Regions from separate parts of the Lysinibacillus sp. K60 genome, predicted to be linked through region 3. Evidence: predicted binding sites of a transcription regulator. Region 3 holds the regulator's gene; each other region holds the start of a gene.
What was found. Region 3 encodes LexA, which represses DNA repair genes until DNA is damaged. Its sites were predicted from a motif close to CGAACATATGTTCG; they were not measured.
Positions count from the first base shown of each region.

Region 1: the regulator LexA is predicted to act here: its motif matches at 3,442-3,455, upstream of HCH28_RS04245 (carbohydrate kinase).
Region 2: the regulator LexA is predicted to act here: its motif matches at 4,598-4,611, upstream of parE (DNA topoisomerase IV subunit B).

Region 1 is NZ_JAASJR010000002.1:93,946-99,990, reverse strand. Features, by position in the region: gene HCH28_RS04255 (RelA/SpoT family protein) at 1-1,193, opposite strand, end outside; gene HCH28_RS04250 (pseudouridine-5'-phosphate glycosidase) at 1,399-2,313, opposite strand; gene HCH28_RS04245 (carbohydrate kinase) at 2,318-3,409, opposite strand; partial or broken gene HCH28_RS04240 (MFS transporter) at 3,524-4,775, opposite strand; gene HCH28_RS04235 (MarR family winged helix-turn-helix transcriptional regulator) at 4,960-5,418, shown strand; gene HCH28_RS04230 (adenine phosphoribosyltransferase) at 5,458-5,970, opposite strand; gene recJ (single-stranded-DNA-specific exonuclease RecJ) at 6,006-6,045, opposite strand, start outside.
Region 2 is NZ_JAASJR010000012.1:12,305-18,349, forward strand. Features, by position in the region: TPP riboswitch at 1-57, opposite strand, end outside; gene parC (DNA topoisomerase IV subunit A) at 166-2,604, opposite strand; gene parE (DNA topoisomerase IV subunit B) at 2,601-4,577, opposite strand; gene plsY (glycerol-3-phosphate 1-O-acyltransferase PlsY) at 5,138-5,740, shown strand; gene HCH28_RS20535 (HesB/YadR/YfhF family protein) at 5,760-6,045, shown strand, end outside.
Region 3 is NZ_JAASJR010000003.1:39,449-45,493, reverse strand. Features, by position in the region: gene HCH28_RS07520 (GNAT family N-acetyltransferase) at 1-61, shown strand, start outside; gene HCH28_RS24980 (hypothetical protein) at 63-203, shown strand; gene HCH28_RS07515 (DJ-1/PfpI family protein) at 224-595, shown strand; gene HCH28_RS07510 (helix-turn-helix transcriptional regulator) at 1,205-1,396, shown strand; gene def (peptide deformylase) at 1,389-1,964, shown strand; gene HCH28_RS07500 (YneB family resolvase-like protein) at 1,995-2,660, opposite strand; gene yneA (cell division suppressor protein YneA) at 2,657-2,971, opposite strand; gene lexA (transcriptional repressor LexA) at 3,140-3,757, shown strand; gene HCH28_RS07485 (gamma-glutamyl-gamma-aminobutyrate hydrolase family protein) at 3,865-4,587, opposite strand; gene HCH28_RS07480 (prepilin peptidase) at 4,621-5,373, opposite strand; gene HCH28_RS07475 (hypothetical protein) at 5,439-6,045, opposite strand, start outside.

The DNA.
Region 1 (6,045 bases), on a different contig from region 3:
AAGACATAAACCATATCAGAAAATAAATCAAATTTTAAGGATTCCATAAATTCTTCTGCGTTGGAAGATTCATTTTGGAACTCTAAAATTTCACGGAACCACGTTAATTTTTGGTCGACATTTTGCTTTTGATGATCAACGTTTTTGCCTTCTTTATATGCCCAGTGCGCCGCAATCCCGTACTCTGCAATTTTGTGCATTTCCTTTGTACGAATCTGTACCTCCAACGGATCACCATAAGGTCCAATAACAGTCGTGTGTAGAGACTGGTACAGGTTTTGTTTTGGCATAGCAATATAGTCTTTAAAGCGTCCTGGCATTGGTTTCCAAAGTGTATGCACAATCCCTAATACGGCATAGCAATCTTTAATACTATCGACAAGAACACGAATGGCTAATAAATCATAAATTTCATTAAACTGTTTCTTTTGTAACACCATTTTTCGATAGATACTGTAAATATGTTTTGGTCGACCATAGACATCTGCGTCAATTTCAACCTCATTCAGTTGTGATTTCATCTCAGCCATCACATTTTCTAAATAAGCTTCACGTTCATCACGTTTTTTCTTCATTAGACTGACAATACGATAATATTGTTGTGGGTTTAAATAGCGCAGTGCTGTATCTTCAAGCTCCCATTTTACAGTCGAAATTCCAAGACGATGAGCAAGTGGTGCAAAAATCTCGAGCGTCTCTTTTGAAATGCGTCGTTGCTTTTCAGCAGGTAAATGCTTTAACGTACGCATATTATGAAGACGGTCTGCTAGCTTAATGAGGATGACACGAATATCTTGCGCCATAGCCACAAACATTTTCCGATGATTTTCTGCCTGCTGCGCCTCTTTTGATAAATATTTAATTTTCCCTAGCTTGGTAACACCATCAACAAGCACGGCTACCTCTTCGCCAAATTCACGTACCAAATCATCCCGTGTAAAATCCGTATCTTCGACAACATCATGTAAAAAACCTGCCGCTACAGTTTCTGGGTCCATTTGTAATTCAGCTAGAATACCTGCTACTTGTACTGGGTGAATAATATACGGTTCACCTGAGCTACGGAATTGCTCAATATGGGCATCCCTTGCTAATTCATATGCTTTTTTCACGAATGCGACATTTTCATCATTCATGTAGGATTTGACTAACTCAAAAACGTCCTCAGGAGTCAAAATTTGCTCTTTCGCCATAACATGTCCACCTTGCTCGTCAAATTTTTCAGATTAGATATAAACTTTATTGTATAAAATATAGTGGTCTATTGTAAAGAGACTGTATCATTTAGTTTAGTTAATCTCGTGAACAGTTCGAAAAATGGAAAAAATATTCTTCTTTTTAATAAAAAAGACCCTCTGCGACTTCACGTCACAAAGAGTCCTTGTTTCGACAAATTGATTAATGTAATTGATTGTAAGCTACAGCAATTTTCGCGCCGACTACTGCATTGTTTTTCACTAATGCAATGTTGGCATCAAGACTTTTACCTTCTGTTAATTCTTTAACTTTGCCAAGTAAGAATGGTGTAACGTTTTTACCTTGAATGCCATTCTCTTCTGCTTCAACTAAAGCTTTTTCAATAATGTTTGTAATAAATGCATGCTCTAATGCTTCCGCCTCAGGAATTGGATTTGCGATGACAGCGCCACCTTTTAAGCCTAATTTCCATTTCGCAGATAGCATTGCTGCAATTTCTTCTGGCGTATCTAATTGGAAGTTTACATCAAATCCACTTTGACGTGTGTAGAATGCTGGCAATTCATTCGTACCATAACCAACCACTGGCACACCTTTTGTTTCAAGATATTCTAATGTAAGACCGATGTCTAAAATAGATTTTGCACCCGCACAGATAACGGCAACATTTGTTTGTGCTAATTCTTCTAAATCAGCAGAGACATCCATTGTTGTTTCCGCACCACGGTGTACACCACCAATACCACCTGTAACAAAGATTTCAATACCGGCAAGCTCTGCACAGATCATTGTCGCTGCAACTGTTGTAGCACCTAATTTTTTCGTTGCTAGTAAGTAGCCTAAGTCACGACGTGAAGCTTTTGCAACACCTTGAGCATTACCGAACATTTCAAGCTCTTCATCTGATAGACCAATTTTAATTTTTCCATCAATTAATGCAATTGTTGCTGGGACTGCACCATTATCGCGAATAATTTGCTCAACTTCACGCGCAGTTTGCACGTTTTGTGGGTATGGCATACCGTGTGAAATAATTGTTGATTCTAATGCAACGATTGGTAGACCTTTTGCTTGTCCTGCTTTTACTTCTTCTGATAATACGATGAAATCTTTCATGTTGTTATTCCTCCATTTCATTTTTCAACAAATCTACTGATAATTCAGGTCTTACTGTATAAGGAGATGCCAATGTATTTTTTGCATTGGTTAATCCAGCATCAATACATGTCTCAAAAGATTGTCCAGTCAGCCAACTGTGTATGACAGCGCTGACAAAGGCATCTCCTGCTCCTGTGACATCTTCAATTTTGTCAATTACTTTAGCGGCAAAATGACGAGGGGCAATCGTTGTAGACGCTGCATAAACGCCCTTGCTGCCAGCCGTGATAATGACATGCTCCGCACCTAATTGTAGGAGCTGTTGTAAAGCTTTTTCATAATGGGTAGCGTTTTCAATTTTATGTCCAACAATCGTTTCCGCTTCATCTGTGTTACAAATAAACCAAGTTACGCCTTGTAATGTTTCAGGTAGTCGATTCATTTTGGGCGAAGATACTGGCACAATGACAAGTGGAATATCACGAGCAATGGCTACTTGCTGGATATACGCTACTGTTTCTTTTGGGCAGTTTAAATCCAAAATAAAACAGCCCGCGTTTACAAGCATTGTTTCATGTTTTTTCAACAAGGTAGGTAACAGAAGGTCGTAAACCTCCATATTTGCTACAGCTAGTGCTAGCTCACCTTGTTCATCCATGATGGCAGTATAAGAGCCTGTAGTAGCCTCTGCAAGCTGCTCTACATAACGTAGATTCATAAAGGATTCCGAAGCCTCTTGGATCACTTGCCAATCAGCATCCTTACCTGCCGTTGTCAGTAACGTCACTTGGTGGTTTAATCTGCCTAAGTTTTCAGCAATATTTCGACCAACACCACCTACACTAAAGGAAGAACTGGCTGGGTTAGATGTTCCAAATTGAACATTGCCCTTGACATGGAATTTGCGGTCTAAATTAGCTCCACCGATGCAAATAATTTCATTTTCTTCGGGTAATATATAAGCACGACCTACAATTTTTCCTTGCTTCGTTAAACTAGACACTAAATTAGCAAGCACAGGACGCGACAGATTCATTGCATCTGCCATTTCTTGCTGAGACATAAACGGATTCTGGCGAATTAAAGCAAGCACCGCCTGTTCTCTTTCATTCATAGCATCACCTTTTATTATATTTGTTTATATTATAAACTTTTGTTTGTGCTATGTCAAAAGATTCTTTATTAAAAAAGTTGAACCTCATCTTACCGAGGTTCAACTTATATTTGTTTATGCTGGCTGAGGTGTTTGTTTTTTAACAATGATAACGAATAAGCTGGCCATTGCACAAAACATTCCTGCAAGGAAAAAAGCCCATGTATAAGCGTTAAAAAATTTATAAATTAACCCTCCACCATACGCAGCAACCGCCGCTCCTGCTTGATGTGAAGCAAATATCCAGCCGTAGATAATACTGCTTTTTTGCATACCAAAAATTTGTCGTGTCATACTGATGGTTGGTGGCACTGTAGCAATCCAATCTAGTCCGTAAAAGATCGTGAAAATCGTTAATAAAACATATGATCCTTGTGCGAGTGCGTAAGGAAGCAATAATAGAGATGCGCCTCTTAACAGGTAATACCAAAACAATAACCACCGATTATCGAAGCGATCAGATAACCAGCCAGACGCAGTTGTACCTAATAAATTAAAAATGCCCATAAAAGAAAGGAATGATGCGGCAGTGACTAAAGGAACGCCAAAGCTAATACAATAAGAAACAAAATGAGTACCCAATTAATCCGCTTGTCGATAGCCCACAAATAAAAAAGCTACCTGCTAAGAGCCAAAATGCTTTAACCTTAATCGCCTCAAATAAACCTTTAAAAGCCATAGCTATTGGATTCTTCTTTTGCTGTATTGGTTGTTCCTCTATAGCCTCCTCTTGTCCATAAGGAGTTAATCCTATATCCTGAGGTCTATTTTTTATAAAAAGTGCAATCATGAAAAGCATTATGATACTAAGGAGTAGCATTAATGTGATGGCCCATCGCCAAGAATAGTGTTCAATAATGATAGCTAGAACTGGTAATAAAATTAACTGGCCCGTGGCTGTACTTGCCGTTAAAATACCAACCGCTAACCCTCTACGTTTTACAAACCAATGATTCGCCACATATGGGCTAAGGACAGTTAAAAAAAGACTTGCCCCAAGACCAATAATGCCCCCCCAAATAATGATTAGCTGCCAGGATTCACTCATCAAAAATGTTAAAGTCATTCCTAATACTAAAGTTGCCATGGCACCTAGCATCATTTTCTTTAAGCCTATAACTTCAAGCAACGCAGCCATAAATGGTCCAGATATGCCATATAAAAACAAACTTACAGCAAAAGCTAATGCAATGGTTGAACGATCCCAGTGAAATTCTTTTTCAAGAGGTTCGATAAACACGCCAGATGATGACATCGTAATCCCTGCGACAATTATCGAGAAAAATGTGACGATTAAAATAAACCAACTATAATGAACACGCTTCACCTCAACACCTTCTTTTCTTTGATAGACTACAAAACATGTATATACATGTTTAAGTCTGCTTATTTTATTTATATGTATATACATGTATAATCATAGTAATCGTTCATAAAGCTGTCAAGAAGGAATTTCTAGTTATTGGGTGTATACTTATAGTTAGTAGAATCCCCTTAAAGGAGTACTGTCGATGAAGAAACAACTTAAAGATATTGATTATACACAAATTTGTGTTTGTGCAAACCTTAGAAAAAAAACAAGGGTTGTCACGCAATTATATGATAAGCTGCTACAGCCTACTGGTTTAAAGGTTACACAATATTCGATGCTTGCTCATATCGACCTTCAACAAGCTGTCTCAATCAGCCGTTTAGGTGAAATTTTGCAACTCGATCAAACCACTGTAACACGTAATATTAATCTATTAAAGCAACATGGCTATGTTGAATTAAAACGAGATACAAATGATGCTCGCACAAAAAAAATTACGCTCACTGAAAAAGGATTAGAAAAGTTGCATGAAGCCGCGCCTATTTGGCAAGGCATTCAAGATAGAATTATCGAGGATATTGGAACCGAAAAATACGCAGATTTCTACGATACATTGCGAACAATGCAAAAAATTATTCAAGCCTATGACGAAGTATAAAAAAAGCGCCTACAGTGTAGGGCGCTTTTTGCAATGCTCTTAATATTGAATAAGTGTTTTAATATTTAAATCGCCAAGCTTTTCGCGACCATTTAATTCTTGAAGTTCGATTAGGAATGCGCAGCCTACTACCTGACCACCTAATTGTTCTACTAAACGCACTGTTGCTTCAACTGTTCCCCCAGTTGCTAGTAAATCATCACAGATTAACACCTTTTGACCAGGCTTAATCGCATCGTGATGCATTGTTAATGTATCTTTTCCATACTCTAAACCATAGTCGGCACTAATAACCTCTCGCGGTAATTTACCTGGTTTACGAACAGGTGCAAATCCAATTTCAAGCGCATAAGCTACTGGGCAACCGATAATAAACCCACGAGCTTCAGGTCCAACTACAATTTCTGCACCTACTTCTTTAGCATATTCTACAATTTGATCTGTTGCATATTTGTAGGCAGGCCCATTATCCATAATTGTCGTAATATCTCTGAAAGTAATGCCTTCTTTTGGCCAGTTTTCAACCGTTGTAACGTATTGCTTTAAATCCATGTTCTTGCTCCTCCTACGAAACGTTATACGTCCGTTTATGTTAATCGTTCATCAAACCATTGTTTTAATTCTATA
Region 2 (6,045 bases), on a different contig from region 3:
TCAGCGTCTATCGGACACAATCTCAGCTAGCAATTACTAGCCCCCCTACATTCTTTCGCTATGAACTTTTCGATGATTATTATACCCATAGTTTCACTTAAATGACAAGGTGCTATTTTTGAAATGAGCTTAAAGCCCAGCACTCCTAAGAGACTGGGCATTCTTTTAGCTTGGTTTCTGTTCTTTTTTGGCTGTGACAACATGAGAGATTGCCCCATCTGTTGCAATATCTACTTTAAATGAACCGTTGGAATGGCGATCCGCACGAGACAATGCTTGCACGTCAATCACCTCTTGAACACCTTTTTCAGTTTCAATCACAACCTGCTCCCCGTCTGTTGCTTGAACAACTGCCACAATTCGGTGAGGGTTTGCTTTTAACTCTGTTAATACTTTTAGTCCACGTTTTGCACGACCTGCTACTTCAACTTCAGCGACATTCATTTTCTTCACGGCCCCACGCTGTGTCACAATCACTACATATTGGGTAACATCAGGCTGTAATACATTGACGCCAACTAAGGCTTCTCCATCTTTTAGTGTGATCCCTTTCACACCGCCTGTTTTCACACCTGTCACAGGTAGTTCCTCCATTGGGAAACGAATTGCATAGGCTGTATCCGTTGTGAGCATCAGCTCCACGTCATCTGTTACAAACGATGCATAGATCATCGCATCACCAGCCTTGACGTTCATCGTTTTAATAGGCTTTGAATAACGTGTCACTGCATAGTCTACGAGTGGTGAGCGCTTAATTTGACCATCTTTTGTGGCTGTGAAGACATACGTATTTGGCTGTTCAAATGTTTCGAAGCCATAAACCGCAATAATCGATTCATCTTCCCCTGTTGGGACAATACTTGAAATATGCTGGCCGAGATCCTTCCAACGTATATCAGGCAGCTCATGAACAGGCTGATAAATATAATTGCCTCGATTTGTGAACAGCAATAGATGGTGCTGTGTATTTAAGTTTGCTTCATACAATAAATAATCTGAATCCTTCATGGCAAAATCTTGCCCATTTGAAGCGGCATGAGAACGTGTGGAAGTGCGTTTAATATAACCATCCTTCGTTACTGTTACGACAACCTCCTCACTTGGCACAAGGACATCCAATGTAATTTTAATTTCTTCAATTTCTTGCTCAATCTTCGAGCGGCGAGGCTCTGTAAAGCGTTTCTTAATATCAAGCAGCTCTTGTTTAATAACACGCACAAGCTTAGCCTCACTTTGTAGAATCCCCTCTAGCTTGGCAATTAACTTATCTAACTCATCCTGTTCCTGACGAAGCTCTGTAATATCCGTATTCGTTAAACGGTATAATTGCAGGCTTACAATGGCCTCTGCCTGTACTTCTGTAAAATCAAACTTCTCTTGTAAATTAAGCTTTGCATCCTTCTTATCATTAGAAGAACGAATCGTCGCAATGACTTCATCTAAAATCGAAAGAGCTTTAATTAATCCATCTACAATATGAGAACGGTCCTTTGCCTTTTGCAAATCATAAATGGAGCGGTTTGTTACCACTTCTTTTTGATGGGCAATATACGCATCTAGCAATAATGGCAATGTCATCATCGTTGGACGACGATTATGAATGGCAATCATATTAAAATTATAAGCTACCTGTAAATCCGTTGTTTTAAACAAGTACTGTAAAATTCCTTGTCCTGGTACATCCTTTTTCAGCTCAATTACCACTCGTAAGCCTGTACGGTCTGATTCATCACGAATTTCCGCAATGCCTTCTAGTCGTTTATCTACACGTTGCTCATCAATTTTTTTTACAAGATTCGCTTTATTTACATCATATGGTAACTCAGTGATAACAATTTGCTCTTTACCACCCTTGATTGGTTCAACAACTGCTTGTGCACGGACGATGATTTTACCACGACCTGTTTCGTACGCCTTTTTAATGCCATCAACACCTTGAATGATGCCACCCGTTGGGAAATCAGGCCCTTTCATCACCGTCATCAATTCATCTACAGTAACATTAGGCTTGTCTAAGCGCATCAACACAGCATCCAGTACTTCATCTAAGGCATGTGGCGGAATATCTGTCGCATAGCCAGCGGAAATCCCTGTAGAGCCGTTGACTAAAAGGTTAGGAAAACGTGCTGGTAAAACAGTTGGCTCCATATCCTGATCATCAAAGTTTGGCACAAACTCGACCGTTTTCTTGCCAATATCTCGTAGCATTTCAGCAGCAATAGCAGATAGTCTTGCCTCTGTATAACGCATCGCAGCTGGAGGATCGCCATCGACTGACCCATTGTTCCCGTGCATCTCAATGAGCATATGACGTGCCTTCCAGTCCTGACTCATCCTTACCATCGCTTCATACACAGAGCTATCGCCGTGCGGATGATAGTTACCAATTACGTTACCCACTGTTTTTGCGGATTTACGGAACGGTTTATCATGTGTGTTGCCCTCCGTAAACATCGCATATAGAATACGGCGCTGTACTGGTTTAAGACCGTCACGTGCATCAGGCAACGCGCGGTCTTGAATAATATATTTACTATAGCGACCAAAACGGTCACCCATCACTTCTTCTAACGGTAAATCTTGGAACTTTTCTGTACTACTCATGCTTGGTCCTCCTCTTGTTGGATGAATTCATTCTCTAGAATGTTAGAATCATCCTCCATACCGAAGTCTACATTGGCTTCGATCCATTTACGACGTGGTTCAACCTTATCGCCCATTAACGTCGTGACACGTCTCTCCGCACGTGCACCATCCTCGATTGTGACACGAATCAATGTCCGTGTTTCAGGGTTCATCGTTGTGTCCCATAGTTGGTCTGCATTCATCTCGCCAAGACCTTTATAGCGCTGTAATATGTAACCCTTGCCAACCTTTTTGATGGCCTTTTGTAAATCGCTTTCTGTCCAAGCATATTCAATGATTTCTTTTTTTCCAGTACCTTTTGAGACTTTATAAAGCGGCGGTAGTGCGATATAGACCTTCCCAGACTCAATAAGTGGACGCATATAACGATAGAAGAATGTTAATAGCAAGACTTGAATATGTGCCCCGTCCGTATCCGCATCGGTCATGATGACTACTTTATCGTAGGCAGAATCCTCCACCGCAAAATCCGTACCAACACCTGCTCCAATCGCATGGATAATCGTTGAAATTTCTTCGTTTTTCATAATATCTTGTAGTTTGGCTTTTTCTGTGTTGATTACTTTCCCACGCAATGGCAGAATCGCTTGGAATGTACGGTCACGACCTTGTTTAGCAGAGCCACCCGCAGAATCACCCTCGACTAAATACAGCTCATTTTTTGCCGCATTACGTGACTGAGCTGGCGTTAATTTTCCAGATAGAATCGTACTACCCTTTTTGTTTTTCTTGCCATTTCGTGCATCCTCACGCGCTTTACGAGCTGCTTCACGCACTTGCTGCGCTCGAATCGCTTTACGAACAAGAGAAGCTGATAACTCTGCATTTTCCTCTAGCACATACAAAATTTGCTCAGACACTACGCTATCCACAGCAGAACGAGCCTCACTTGTCCCAAGCTTGCCCTTTGTTTGTCCTTCAAATTGCAGTAAATGCTCTGGAATACGAACAGACACGATCGCTGCTAAGCCCTCACGAATATCTGTCCCCTCAAGGTTTTTATCCTTGTCCTTTAACAAGCCAATTTTTCTTGCATATTCATTAAAGACACGTGTCAATGCTGCCTTTGCACCCGTTTCATGTGTACCACCATCACGTGTACGGACATTATTAACGAATGATAAAATCGTTTCTGAATAACCATCGTTATACTGGAAAGCGAACTCTACTTCGATTTCATCCTGTACGCCTTCTACATATTTTACTGGATGAAGGACATCTTTTTCCTCATTCAAATACGCAACGAAAGCCTCGATGCCATTCTCATAAAAGAACACATCGCTCTTGCCCTCCTCGCGCTCATCAATTAATTCAATTTTTAAGCCCTTTAATAAAAAGGCTGATTCGCGTAATCGTTCTGCTAACGTATCATAATTGAATTTTGTGACAGAGAAAATTGTTTCATCTGGTAGGAAATGAACAAGCGTTCCTGTCTGCTTGGTCTGCCCAATATTTTCAAGTGTTGTGACAGGCTGTCCTCCATGCTCAAAGCGTTGACGATACTTTTTACCATCGCGATGAATTGTCACCTCTAAAAATGTTGAGAGCGCATTCACAACGGAAGAACCAACACCATGTAAACCTCCACTTGTTTTATAGCCACCTTGACCAAATTTGCCACCAGCGTGTAACACAGTAAAAATAATTTCTGGTGTCGGTTTGCCCATTTTATGCATACCGGTTGGCATCCCACGTCCAAAGTCGCGCACACTCATACTTTGATCTTTATGAATTGTGACAATAATATGAGATCCAAAGCCAGCCAGTGCTTCATCTACCGCATTATCTACGATTTCATACACAAGGTGATGAAGTCCACGGCCATCCGTCGAACCGATATACATGCCAGGTCGTTTGCGTACCGCTTCTAATCCTTCTAATACTTGTATAGCGTCATCATTATAGACGCTAGGTGACTGTTTATTCGTCAAAAAAATTCCCCTCCAAAAAACAAACACATGTTCTATTTATGTTCTCATCCTACTAATAATAGCATTTCCTGTCAATAGCTAGCGACAGGTCCAATAAAATTTTAAAATTTGCTCACAGTTTTGATTATTTTTATCAATAGTAAACATCTTCAACAGTTGCTTAAAATTGGTATTTGAGCAAGACAGACTGCTTCTAGCTTCCATCATCATTTGACGCATTGAAGCCTACTAAGTTGCAAAATATAGTTGTGATGCTTGCAAATAGAAGCACACTACCTCGTGCCTTGCGATTAAACAGGATAAAGTTAGACTTCTATTCTACCAAAGGAATGAGCGATTGACAAAATTGCCATTTTGCCTATATTTTTATAAAGGTTTTAGCGCTTCCTACAAATTTATGTCTAAAAGCCAAGTCCTCGCTAATAGATTCTCTTTTGTATTGATTCAAGACTTCGGATGAAATCTCCTTCTAACATTGTAGATTAGCAAGAAAAAGTGTAAAATACTTGTTACAAACTATTAGTACCAAGTGATGGACTATGAATGAAAGGAGTCCAACTATGATCAATGGACTTATTATTTTATGTGCTTATCTAATCGGCTCTATACCTTCTGGATTATGGATAGGCAAAATTTTTTATAATACCGATATTCGTGAACACGGGAGCGGTAATCTTGGTGCAACCAATACTTTTAGAACATTAGGGAAAAAGGCTGGTATTATTGTTACGATAATGGATGTCTTAAAAGGGACTGCCGCTGTCTTACTCGTGACACTTCCCGTTTTCTCTGATACTACACTCCACCCTTTATTACTGGGGCTTGTCGCCGTAATCGGTCATATGTTCCCAATCTTCGCCAACTTCCGTGGTGGGAAAGCTGTGGCAACGTCAGCGGGTGTATTATTAGGCTATTCTTGGCCACTCTTTGTCCTACTATTTATTACCTTTATTGTGACATTAAAAATCACAAAAATCGTCAGCTTAACATCAATGATAGCCGCTTTAGTAGCGCTTATCTATGCAATCGTTTATTATTTTATAACAGGTGACTTTGCATTAGGCATCTTGGTAGCCTTTTTATTTACCTTTATTATTTATCGTCACCGTGCCAATATTGCTCGTATTAAAAACGGCACCGAACCAAAGGTAAAATGGCTGTAGGAAGAGAGGAGCATTTGAAATGAATATTGCATTGACAGATGAAGCCCTACAATGGTTCAAACATGAAATGGAAGTTGAACCTGGTGATACAATCCGTTTTTATGCACGTTATGGTGGCTCAAGTCCGTTTCATGAAGGCTTTTCACTAGGCATGACACGTGAGGAACCTATTGCCATAGGTGTGCAGACAGAAATTGATGGTGTTATCTATTATATTGATGAGAAAGATCTTTGGTTCTTTAACGATCACAATTTACATGTTGATGTTGATACAAGTAAAGATGAATTACAATACGACTATCGTA
Region 3 (6,045 bases):
TGAATACTATTACGCTATTTTAGAGGAAGAATGGAACGATCTAAAGGTAAGAGGTGTATGAAATGAAGAAAACTGCGGTGTTATTATACCCACAATTTAGTGAATATGAATTGAGTGTTGCTTTGTCCATATTAATGCAAGGCGGTAAACCCATCATCACACTAGGATCGAATACCAAACCTATCAGAGAAGAGCTGGTTTAAATTGTATAGCTGATTTATCCGTGAATGAAATAGAGCTTGACGATATTGATAGTCTACTATTACCAGGCTGTATGGATATTTCTACATTACAACTTGAAGAGAGCTTACTAGATTTCATTCGTTATCTATCTGCAAAAGGAGGAATGATTGCCAGTATTTCTAGCTCCCCTTACCTCTTGGCAAAAGCAGGTGTCTTAAAAAACAAAAAATATACAGTAGGACTACCTTTTGATGGTATGAAACAGTTAGGGTGCTTTGAGCTTCACAACTATTCAGATGAACTAGTGGTACAAGATGGCAATATCATTACAGCAAGAGGAAGAGGTTTTATTCCTTTCGGTATTTGTTTTGGGCATGCATTAGAGCTAAATTTTGATGAAAATTGGTATTAAGTGAGGATTTAAAACCCAAATGTCCAATTAATCGGGCATTTCATGTTGTTGAAAAAAGATGATGTCATTAGTAGAATGAGACCTTTTAACAAGGCGAGCGGTGTTTTCCGTTCCGCCAGTGTCCTTTCGCAGCTTTACTCACTTACGTTCGCTCAAGGGTCTCATCTGTGACGCTGGCTCCTCTCCAATCAACCATTCTGCAAAATGTCTTTACTTCATACTAGCAGAGCAATCAAATAGTCCAATATCTGTATTCTTAGGGGGATGGGATTTTTATTTTCAATGTGGAAAAGTGATGCGTGTCCCCCCCTCTATAAAGAGTAGTGAACACCTTTACTTTATCTGAAAACATTTGCTAAAAAAGATAAATATTTATGGATTGGAGTGGAGGGCTACTTAACTCCCGTGGGATAGCGAAACAGGCGAAACTCTAAACGGAGCGGTAGCGGAGGAAGCGATTTAGTGCTCGCCAACAGGAAAGCAAGTAGCCTGCAACGGAAATCCATTTCTACCCTTTAATTGACTGTTTTGTTTTTCACTAAGAAATGTCCAATTAATTGGACATCCATTGTATATGTCTAATACTTTGGACAAAATGGAGGGATAATTCTGAAGAACATCATCAAAATTTTAAGAAAAAAATTAGGCATTACACAAGCTGCACTTGCAAAAGAATGTGGAGTTGTGAGACAGACGATTAATAGCATTGAAAATGATAAATATGATCCGACTCTTGAATTAGCTTTTAAGATTGCTAAGGTTCTTAATAGCCGTATTGATGAGGTGTTTATTTATGACTAAATTTCACCCAAATTATATGATTACAATGAAGGACTTCGTGAAAGAACACTCGGCAATTTTAAGAAAACAAACTCAAGAAGTGTCGATACCAGTGACCACTGAGGATCGAAATACCCTCCTAGCCATGCTACAATATCTGAAAAATAGCCAAAATCCAACGCTAGCAAAAAAATATAAGCTTCGCCCTGGAAGTGGACTCTCTGCTAATCAAATTGGCGTAGATAAACGAATGTTTGCTGTACTCTTTGATGACCAAGAAATGATGCTCTTTAACCCTAAAATAATAAGTCATTCCATCAATATGATTTATCTACCGGAGGGAGAAGGCTGTCTATCTGTAAATCGACCTGTTCCTGGTTTTGTACCGAGATATGAGAGAATTAAAGTCAAAGCTTATGACATCGATGGACATGAAATCATTGTACAGTTACAGGGCTATGGGGCCATCGTTGTACAGCATGAAATCGATCATTTAAATGGCATCATGTTTTATGATCGAATAAATAAAGAGCACCCTTTCCAACTGCCTAGTCATGTTATCATCGAAAGCTTTTCTTCCCTTCAGTAGTTTTTTACAGAAAAAAAATTAGCAGGAATATTATTTTCCTGCTAATCTTTCTTGGTGCTCTTGGAAACGACGATGTACAGTCGCCTTACTTACCTCAAAGCCTAACCCTCTAAGCGTTATAGAAATTTCTTCAAAGGTAAATCCACGTTTGCGTAGCTTCACAATTTCCTCTACAGGTAGATCTTTACGCTCCTGCCCCTGCGGATTACCTCGGTTCGATAAATTATTTTCTGGACGATAACCGTTTTCTACAGCACGTCGCATACCTCGTCGAATTTTAGCATTATGAATTCTACGCTGATATTCCTCTACAATCGCTAAAATTTCAAGCAGCATCGTATCCATTTCATTTAATTGGACTGGGCCTGCATCACGCATAGAAAAAACGTCAGTTGCTGACTTTTGTAATAAATGTAATACAGCCATCCTTGCATTGCCTCGTCCTAAACGAGTTTCATCTTGGACAAAAAGAGCATTAATGTTCTTATCTTTTATAAAATCAAGCATTTCTAGTAAGCCTTCACGTTCTACATCATAGCCACTATGTTGATCTTTGAACACGCCCTTCACCGCATAGCCTTGCTCTGTAGCATAGCGCAGCAACTCTTCCTGTTGGCGCTCTAATGAGGAGCTTTGTGTTTCTTTTTCGGTACTTACGCGACAATAGACAACAGCCGATAGTTGATTATTTATCATTGTTCATTTCTCGCAATTTCGATAGTATTGATGGGACTGGCTTGATCACTCACTACAGGAATAACTAGAGATTTTCCTGCTACAATTTTAATATCTGCTAGTTCATTTTCAGTTTTTACAAGCTTTATCCAATCATCAGTACTCATTTTACCACGATATTGCTCGGCTAACGACCACAAGCTATCCCCATGTTCGATTTGAATTTCTGCGTAACTAACTTTTCCTGGATCAGTAATGTAAAGGTATGCTGCAAATAATAAACAAGCTCCTATTAAAATTGAGATATGTGTGTTTTTCTTAAACCATGTCATAATCATTACCCCCTTTTTAAGAATGTTTGTTCGGAATGTATGTTCCCATAATAAAGCGAACAAACGTTTTTGTCAAACACTTTTCGAACCTATGTTTGCATACGTGTTCGCATTCTGTTATACTATCAAATAAGAAGAATGATTTTAGAAAAAAAGAGGTGAGCACTCATGAAAAAAGTTTCGAAAAGACAAGAGGACATTTTAGCTTTCATTAAGGAAGAGGTACGAGCTAAAGGATATCCACCATCAGTACGCGAAATTGGTGAAGCAGTTGGACTTGCTTCCAGTTCAACTGTTCATGGACATTTAGCTCGATTAGAACAAAAAGGCTTTATTCGTCGAGATCCAACAAAGCCACGCGCAATTGAAATTTTAGAGCCTGAAGAATCCATCCAAAAGCAACAGGTGATCCATGTTCCACTTGTCGGGAAGGTTACAGCTGGTTCTCCAATTACAGCAATTGAAAACATTGAAGAATACTTCCCATTACCCGATACGTACGGCACAAGTGAAGATCAATTGTTCATGCTAGAAATTATGGGAGAATCAATGATTGAAGCTGGGATTTTAGATGGAGATTTAGTCATTGTAAAACAAAAGGCAACAGCTAATAATGGGGATATTGTTGTAGCTATGACAGCTGAAGATGAAGCAACTGTAAAACGTTTCTTTAAAGAGAAAAACCATTTCCGTTTACAGCCTGAAAATTCTTCTATGGAACCTATTATTGTCGATCAAGTTTCTATTTTAGGACAAGTTGTAGGTCTTTACAGACGTGTACATTAACGATTAAAGCAGGTTTTGAGGATTATGTTCCTTCTAAGAGCATGTATCCTCTTTTTTACGCAAAAAAAGAATCCACATACGATTGGATTCTTTGTACAATGCCTCTTCTAAGCTTCCTTCTTAAATTTTAAGCTCGCTTCCACAAAGGCTGAAAATAGCTTTTGCGCACCCTCATCTCCTGCTATGGCTAGTTCCTCAGGATGCCACTGAACAGCCAAGCAAAATGGCATCTCCTCATGAACTACCGCTTCGATAATACCGTCGTTAGATTTTGCCGCTACTTTTAATTTTTCTGCTAAAACATTCACCGCTTGATGATGAAATGAATTCACTGCTATTTTCTCTTGTTCAACGATAGTCGCTAAAAGATTGTCAGCAATAACCTGAACAGAATGGGTAGCTACAGCTCGACCTGATTGCTGCATATGTTGAAGTAATTTAGTGCTAAAATGATCACTATCAATATCCTGATATAAAGTACCACCTAAAGCAACATTTAGTATTTGAATTCCTCGACAAATCCCGAAAATAGGCATCTTCCGTTGGAATGCGGCTTCAATTAATGCTAACTCAATCGTATCTCGCGCTGGATGAATTTTTCCAAGCTTTAATGAAGGCTCAGCCCCGAATAGAAATGGGTGCACATCATGACCACCAGATAATAATAATCCGTCTGTAAGGGCTAAAATCTGTGCTGCCTCTTCTTCTATCCCAATTGGAATAATCAATGGAATTCCACCAGCTTCAATGATGCTTTTGCTGTATGCCACATTTAATCGAGAGGATAAATCATCCTCAACAAAGGCTGTAATTCCAATAATCGGTTTCACTTGCTTCCCCCCACATTCCTGAAAATTGAACAATTACCAAAAGCTTATATACCAATTGATTAATAGATCGCCATAGAAATAAACAATAACTGCGGCCAATGCAATAGATGGCCCAAACGGAATGGGTGTTTTTCTCCCCTGTTTGTTTTTCGATAACATGGTAATCCCGACAACCATACCAATAACTGCAGCTAAAAATAGCGTTAACAGTGTATCAATCGTACCCAGAACGAGACCAATTAAAAAGAATAATTTAATATCGCCTCCACCCATGCCACCGTTTGATAGCACAGCAATGATATATAATATGCCAAAGCCAACCACAGCACCCACAAGAGAGTCCCACCACGGTGTTAATGGTGACAGCACTCGTCCAATAGCTAGCACAGGTAAAAAGAATACTAACACCTTATCAGGAATTAGCATATAGGCCAAATCTGACACAACGATAATAACTAATAAGGAGATAAAAAAGAACGCTACTATCAATTCTATGCCCCAGCCTAGCTGCCAATAAGCAAAGGCAAATAATACACCTGTCATTAATTCTATGACTGGGTAAACCCAAGAAATTTTATTGCCACACCCCCGACATTTTCCTCCTAAAAATACATAAGACAAAACTGGTACTAAATCAAGCGCCGTTAGTCGTCTCTGGCATTTCAGACAATGTGAAGGAGGATGTACAATCGACTCCTTCTGTGGTACACGTAAGCCAACTACATTATAAAAAGACCCAAAGACAAGTCCAAATAAAAAAATAAAGATCGTATAAGCCATTTCCAATTTCATGTCCTCCTAAACCAATAGGCGCCCATACAAATAAAGTATGGCGCGCCTATAAAATAAAGTTATTGTTGTTCTTCGTAATAGAACGTCGTCACTTGCACTGTTGCCTTTAACGTAAGATCCGCATCTTTCTCAAGCTGTGCCTGCTCTCCAGGCAATTTAAATTCAATCTTATCGGTTTTCATGACACGCTCTAATTGTTCAACCTCCTGTAAAAAGCTTTCAAGAGAATTAAAATCAAGCGCACCCACCTCTAATATAAAAGTAATAAGCTTTAAATTAGGTGGTAAAGAGTCCTCCGAAAGAGAGGCAGTCGGTGTAATACTCTCCTTGTTCTGCTGATCACCATTGACCTCTGCTTCAGCCTGCTCCAACATATTGAGGTCATTCGATACATCAGAAGGTGTCACAGTGCCGCCCTCACCTTGAACCGTTAAAGACAGTATACGAGTTCCTGTCACCTCTTCAATCTCAGCTAAATCAAGAATAATCTTTTCAACGGCTCTTGTGGCAGGTAGCTTTTGTCTTAAGGCTAATATATCGATAGTAGGCTGTCCCTGCTCCTTGTCTAATTGTGCTAGTTGTTCTTTGACATTAGCTAATTCTTGCTGCACCTGCAATACATTACTCTCTTTTTCATTCACTTCATTCAATTTTGGTGACAGCAAA